Regions from separate parts of the Lacticaseibacillus jixiensis genome, predicted to be linked through region 2. Evidence: predicted binding sites of a transcription regulator. Region 2 holds the regulator's gene; the other holds the start of a gene.
What was found. Region 2 encodes LexA, which represses DNA repair genes until DNA is damaged. Its sites were predicted from a motif close to CNAACANNTGTTNG; they were not measured.
Positions count from the first base shown of each region.

Region 1: uvrB (excinuclease ABC subunit UvrB) is a predicted target of LexA. The motif match lies at 1,716-1,729, and genes of this name have one in related genera.

Region 1 is NZ_BAAFPR010000004.1:40,329-43,757, forward strand. Features, by position in the region: gene ACGG90_RS03560 (phospho-sugar mutase) at 1-633, shown strand, start outside; gene ACGG90_RS03565 (YfbR-like 5'-deoxynucleotidase) at 1,055-1,687, shown strand; gene uvrB (excinuclease ABC subunit UvrB) at 1,809-3,429, shown strand, end outside.
Region 2 is NZ_BAAFPR010000008.1:88,835-92,263, forward strand. Features, by position in the region: gene ACGG90_RS07035 (AI-2E family transporter) at 1-815, shown strand, start outside; gene ACGG90_RS07040 (hypothetical protein) at 812-1,285, shown strand; gene lexA (transcriptional repressor LexA) at 1,451-2,077, shown strand; gene ACGG90_RS07050 (hypothetical protein) at 2,145-3,429, opposite strand, start outside.

The DNA of each region.
Region 1 (3,429 bases), on a different contig from region 2:
GCAATTGCTAAAGACTATGGCGTGGAAATGATCAATGTTGAAACCGGCTTTAAGTTCATCGGCGATCAAATCAAGCAATATGAAGCAACTGGCAGCCATGAATTCTTGTTTGGCTTTGAAGAAAGTTATGGCTACTTGATCAAGCCATTCGTGCGCGACAAGGATGCCATTCAGTCGACCGTCTTGTTGGCGGAAGTGGCAGCTTACTACAAGTCCAAAGGCATGACGCTTTATGATGGTATTCAAGCCTTGTATGCGCGTTACGGGTACTTTGCTGAGAAGACAGTCGGCGTTGACTTTGAAGGCGTGCAAGGGCCAGCTGAAATGGCAGCGTTGATGAAGAAGTTCCGGGAACATCAACCAAAGGACTTTGCTGGTGTGGCAATCAGTGAAGTTGAAGATTACAAGACGCAAACGATCACGCATCAAGACGGCAGCACCACGGCAATCGATATGCCTGTGTCTGATGTGTTGAAGTATATCTTAGCCGATGGTACCTGGATCGCGATCCGCCCATCTGGTACTGAGCCGAAAGTGAAGTTTTATGTCGGTACCAGTGCCAAAACCCAAGCCGCAGCCGACAAGAAGTTAAGCGACTTTGAAGCGGCACTGCATCAATTTCGACTAGAATAACCCAAAGCGGAGCAGCCCGCTTTTAGCGGTGGATATAAGGCGGGATGACGCAAAGGCGCTCTTTGCCTTGGCGGCGTCACGACTTATATCACGCCGCGTTGGGCTGCGGAGCTCGACGAATAACCCAAAGCGGAGCAAAGCGCTTTTAGCGGGTCAATTAGCCTAGCCCTCGTGCTTGCGGCGTACTTTGCCGCGAGTGCGGGGGCTAGGCTAATTGTACCCGCGCTGCTTTTGGCAGTTTGCCGACAACCCCAAGCAAAGCGGATTTAACGCTGGCTGCAAATTGAAAACCACCAACAACGGCTCAGCGCTTGCTGAGTCGTTGTTTGTTTTGGCCGGATACAGCCAGGCTTAGACTTGCGGTGCTGCACGCGGCGTGATACCATAGATAAAATTTTACACATTATAGGGGGTCGCACAAATGGGGATGCATGAATTCATTCAAGGACTCAACAGCTTGGAACAATTGCGGCGGGCACCAGGGTTCTTCAAGTACGCCGAACACAGTGTGGCCGCTCACAGCTTCAAGGTGGCCGAAATTGCCCAGCTGCTTGGTGATATCGAAGAACACGCCGGCAACACCATTAACTGGCAGGCGCTATACGAGAAGGCGCTGAATCACGACTACACCGAGCGCTTCATCGGCGATATCAAAACACCGGTAAAATATGCTACGCCGGCGTTGCGCGAGATGTTGGCCGATGTCGAAGGTTCAATGACAGAGAACTTCATCCAAAATGAGATCCCGGAAGAATACCAAGCGGTGTATCGGCGGCGCTTATCCGAAGGCAAAGACGATACGTTAGAAGGCCAATTGCTGGCAATTGCCGATAAAGTTGATTTATTATATGAGTCCTTTGGGGAAATCGAAAAAGGCAATCCAGAGCGCGTATATGTGAACATTTATACGGAAAGTCTCACGGTGATCGCCGGGTTTAAACAACGGCCCAGTGTGCAATATTTTCTGCAAGAGATCTTGCCGGATATGTTGAATGAAGAGTTTGCCGATCGTGATATGTTAACGAAATTGACGCGGGCAATCATGAAGCATTAAACAAATTAAGCGACTAATAATCGATTAGCGAATGTGTGTTCGCTGTGGTAAAATAGAAACAGTTTACAAGTTGGGATCGCGGTTCCGACTTTTTTGTTGGGATCGACAAGGAGGTAGTCGCATGATCGAACGCATGGCCGATCGTAAATTTGAATTGGTATCGCCGTATCAGCCGGCTGGTGATCAACCGCAGGCCATTGAGCAATTGACCCAAGGGTTCTTGCATGGTGAGAAGGAGCAGATCCTGCTAGGCGCCACAGGGACTGGTAAGACCTTCACCATGTCTAACATCATCGCCAATTTGAATAAGCCGACTTTGATCTTGTCGCATAACAAGACGCTGGCTGGGCAGTTATATGGTGAGTTCAAGGAATTCTTCCCGCACAACGCGGTGGAATATTTTGTGTCTTACTATGATTACTACCAACCAGAAGCTTATGTGCCAAGCTCAGACACGTATATTGAGAAAGATTCGGCGATCAACGACGAAATCGATAAATTGCGCCATTCTGCCACCAGTGCCTTATTGGAGCGCAATGATGTGATCGTGGTGGCTTCAGTCAGCTCGATTTTTGGCTTAGGGTCGCCAACTGAATATCGCGATCACGTGTTGAGTTTGCGCGTGGGCATGGAAATCGATCGCAACACGCTGTTGCGCCAGCTGGTGGATATTCAATTTGATCGCAATGACATCGACTTTCAACGCGGGCGTTTCCGCGTGCGCGGGGATGTGGTGGAGATCTTCCCAGCGTCACGGGATGATCACGCCATTCGTGTCGAGTTCTTCGGCGACGAAATCGATCGCATCGTCGAAGTGGATGCGCTGACTGGTGAAGTTGTCGGTACGCGCCAGCATGTGTCCATTTTCCCGGCGACGCACTTTATGACCTCAGATGATCAAATGACTGAAGGGATCAAGCGCATCAGCGCCGAATTAGACGAGCGGCTGGCGGAATTGCGCGAACAAGGCAAGCTGCTGGAAGCCCAACGCTTGGAGCAGCGCACCAATTATGATCTGGAAATGCTTAAGGAAATGGGCTACACCAGCGGCATTGAGAACTATTCGCGGCACATGGAAGGCCGCAAGCAAGGCGAACCGCCGTTTACGCTGTTGGACTTCTTTCCTAAAGACTTCACGATCATGGTTGATGAATCTCACGTCACCATGCCGCAGATCCGCGGCATGTATAACGGCGACCGCGCCCGCAAGCAAACCTTGATCGATTACGGCTTCCGCTTGCCGTCTGCGTTGGATAACCGGCCGCTGATGCTGCATGAATTCGAACAACACGTCAACCGCATTCTCTATGTGTCCGCCACCCCTGGTCCTTATGAACTGGAACGGGTGCCGAAAAAAGACGTCGCCGAGCAGATCATTCGCCCGACTGGGTTGTTGGATCCGGTGATCGAGGTGCGGCCGATCATGGGCCAAATCGACGACTTGGTCTCAGAAATCAACGAGCGCGTGGAGAAACACGAGCGCGTCTTTGTCACCACTTTGACCAAGAAAATGGCCGAAGACCTTACCGAATACCTTAAGGAAATGGGTATTCATGTGCGGTACTTGCATTCAGACATCAAGACCTTGGAACGGACCCAGATCATTCGCGACTTGCGCTTAGGCAAGTTCGACGTGCTGATTGGGATCAACTTGTTGCGTGAAGGCATCGATGTGCCGGAAGTGTCGCTGATTGCGATCTTAGACGCTGACAAGGAAGGCTTCTTGCGTGCGGAACGCTCCT
Region 2 (3,429 bases):
AGACTTATCCCACATACTGGCGCAGAGCGGTTGCGTGGCTCACCGCGTTGAATGCCAATCAAGAACTGATTTCGCAACAAGATCTCAATGCACTTGGCCAAGAGATCATGGACAGCTTGTCGCTATCCAAAGGCAGCATCGTGTCAGGTACGGTGTCGCAGTTGCAGAACTTGGTGGGCATTGTTGGCAACGTGGTGATTACCGTGTCTACTGCGCCGATCATTTTGTTTTTCATGTTAAAAGATGGGGCGAGCTTTGCCCCAAAAGTGGTGCAGCTGTTTCCTATCAAATTGCGTGACAGTTTAGCTTCGATGCTGGCGGAGATGAATCAGAAAGTCGGCTCGTATGTGCAAGGCCAGCTTACCGTGGCCATGGCCGTGGCGATTATCTTCATGACGGGCTTTTCGGTGATCGGGTTGAAGTTTGCGTTGGTGTTGGGGCTGATCGCGGGGCCATTGAATTTGATCCCATATTTCGGATCGGCGTTGGCGATGATCCCGGCGTTGATCGTTGGGGCAATGAGCGGCCCGTCGATGCTGATCGCGGTGATCGTGACATTCTTCATTGAATGGCTGATCGAAACCCAGGTGTTATCGCCGTTGGTGATGGGTTCGAAGTTGGCGATGCATCCGGTGACCATTGTGATCGTGTTGCTGACAGCCGGTAATTTATTCGGCTTGGCCGGGGTGATCTTAGGCATTCCCGGCTTTGCCGTCTTGAAAATCGTCGTGACGCGCTTCTTCTCCTGGTATCGCCAGGCGTCTGGGCTGTATAATGAAGAAACTGATGTACCGCAGGAAAGGAATCTATCATGATCGAACTCTTATTTCTTATTTCAGATATCGCCTTGCTGAGCATGGGTGGCTATGTCATCTACTGGCAAAGCAAGATCGACATGCGCGGCGGGTATTCCATGTTTCAAGTGTTCTTCGCGGCCTTGCTTGGTTCAGTGTTTGTTTCAAGCGGCAGTGATCACTTGTTGTATATCGTGTTTGCTGCCGGAACGATCACGTTGGTCTTGATGGCTGGCAATTCAGGGATCACCCCAACGCGCGTGATCGCCACTGGGGTGTTCTCGCGCGTGATCCCCTACACCAAACTTTCAGGCATCACCTTGACGCCGTTAGAAATGCCGAATGGCCGGCAAATGGTGCTGGCGATTTTCAGCTTGAACCCGCGGCGGTTCGTTCGATTGACTTTCCGCACTGATTTAGAAACGATGATCAGCACTTTGCGCCCGCGGGTGCCGCAAAGTGTCGAAATTGCCATTCAACATGTGCAATGATGGCTTGGCGATGTGAGTGAGCGCAAGACGACGGTTACCGCCGCAGGATGCACGGCGTAAGCTGCAGATTTTGCTTGCAAACGGGTGTTTGTTTTGGTAATCTTAAGGTAATCACAGGCCAAACAAATTTTTGGCTTTCCCCAGATACGAAAGGAGTGGGCGACTTTGCGCACCACAGTTAATGAGACACGTTTCAAACAAATCTTAGAGACGATCTACCATACCACTAAGGAGCGAAGTTTCCCGCCAACTGTGCGTGAAATCGGCGCGGCAGTGGGGTTATCCAGTTCCAGTACGGTGGCATCTTATCTTAAGCGGATGGAAGATGCCGGCTTGATCGCAAAGGACCCTGCCAAGCCGCGGACGTTGTTGTTGACGCCTGCCGGGCGTGAATACATTGGCGTCGGCGAAGATGGGATCCCGATCGTCGGTACGGTTGCTGCCGGCGTGCCGATTACCGCGGTGCAGAATATTGATGATTACTTCCCAGTGCCAGACGATTTGGCCTATGATGCCGAAGATTTGTTCATGTTGCGGGTTTCAGGCAATTCCATGATCAAGATGGGCATCTTAGATGGTGATCAGATCATCGTCAAGAAGCAGCAAACTGCTGAGAACGGGCAAGTGATCGTGGCCATGACCGAAGAGTCTGAAGCCACCGTCAAGCGCTTCTATAAGGAAGACGGGCGCGTGCGGCTGCATCCTGAAAATGACGACATGGCGGATATGTACTTTGATACCGTCACGATTTTAGGGGTCGTGGTCAGCTTGTATCGCCCAGTACTTGAATAGCTCAATTAAAAGCGCTGCACCACAATTTTTTCAACAAATTGTGGTGCAGCGCTTTTTTGAGGTTGGTTTACGACAGTGGCGCACTAGGGAACGTTTGCGTTAAGGTCCATGTGATCGTGGCTTGTTGGGAATCGGTGCTGGTGATCACTGGTTTGGGGGTAAGTGTTGCTTGCGGATGGGATATTGATAAGCCAGCGCTGCCGCCAGTCGCCAAAATTGTCGGGGTGCTAGACAGTTGTTTGTTGAAGTCATTCAAAGTCAAAGCGAATGGAAAATCCGTTGGCGATAGCGCCGCTGTTAACTGCCAGCTGCCGTTTGTGCGCGTGTCTTCAACGATCAAGCTGCCACTGGCCGAAACGGTTTTGGTGAGATGATCGTAAAGCTCCAACGCCGAATACTGCCACGCAAAAGCTGTCGGGACCTGCTTCAGCGCCAAGGTGCCTAAAGGCGGCGAAATGGCGATCGACGCGAAATTCGTATACAGCGAGTTGCCGCCTGACACCGGATCGAGTTTCAGTCGGATGGCTTTGGGGGTCGCGCTGGCCATCATGGCCTGCAGCAAGCCGCCGGTTTTGCTGATGGTAAAAGCCACGGCGAAGTCAGTGAGCTTAGCGGTTTCGCCTTCAGCGTTTTGCACATCGCCGAAGTTGTTCAGCGACAAAATATTGTTGAGGTTAGCCTGCATACTGCCATCAGCGGCGCGATACGTGTCAACCAGCTCCCAGTGATAACGCCAATTACCAGGCGGCAAGTTCATTAAGCTTAAACTCGCCGGGGCGAAGTGTAAACCACTGGCAGGGATATTGTCGTATGGGCCGGCATAAGCCTGCAGCCCGCCGAGCCAAATCGTCTTGGTGGTAGTGATCTTGCCGGCTTGCGCGGCCATGACGCGACTGAAGCCTGGGTTATTGATATTGGTGTTGACCAAATTGTCAGGCGGCGCCGTTAACGTGGCTGTATTGTCAGTCGCAGCAGTGAGGCTGAAGCCGCTTGCCGGCAGCCATTTGATCGGGTCAGTCGCCTCTAGCGGTGTAATGGTCGCTTTGATCGGGACTTGTTGGCCATATAGCATGTGTTGCGGGGTGTTCAGCGTTAAGCTGGTGGCTGAAGTGGTTGCCGCAAACCAATTGAGCCTGGAAGCGACTGGGCGGTGAGGATCTTCGCGATCATAAACAGTTGAAGCGTTGTATTGATAAGCATACCAACCAGAATGATCTGGGACATAGCGAAATTCGGCTAGGGCATGCAAGGTCCAGCCGTCTTCATAACGCGAGTCAACGGTTTGGTTAAACACTGTGGTGGCAGTGTATTGGCCATTGGCTTGGGCACTGACTTGCCAAATCCGCAAGGTC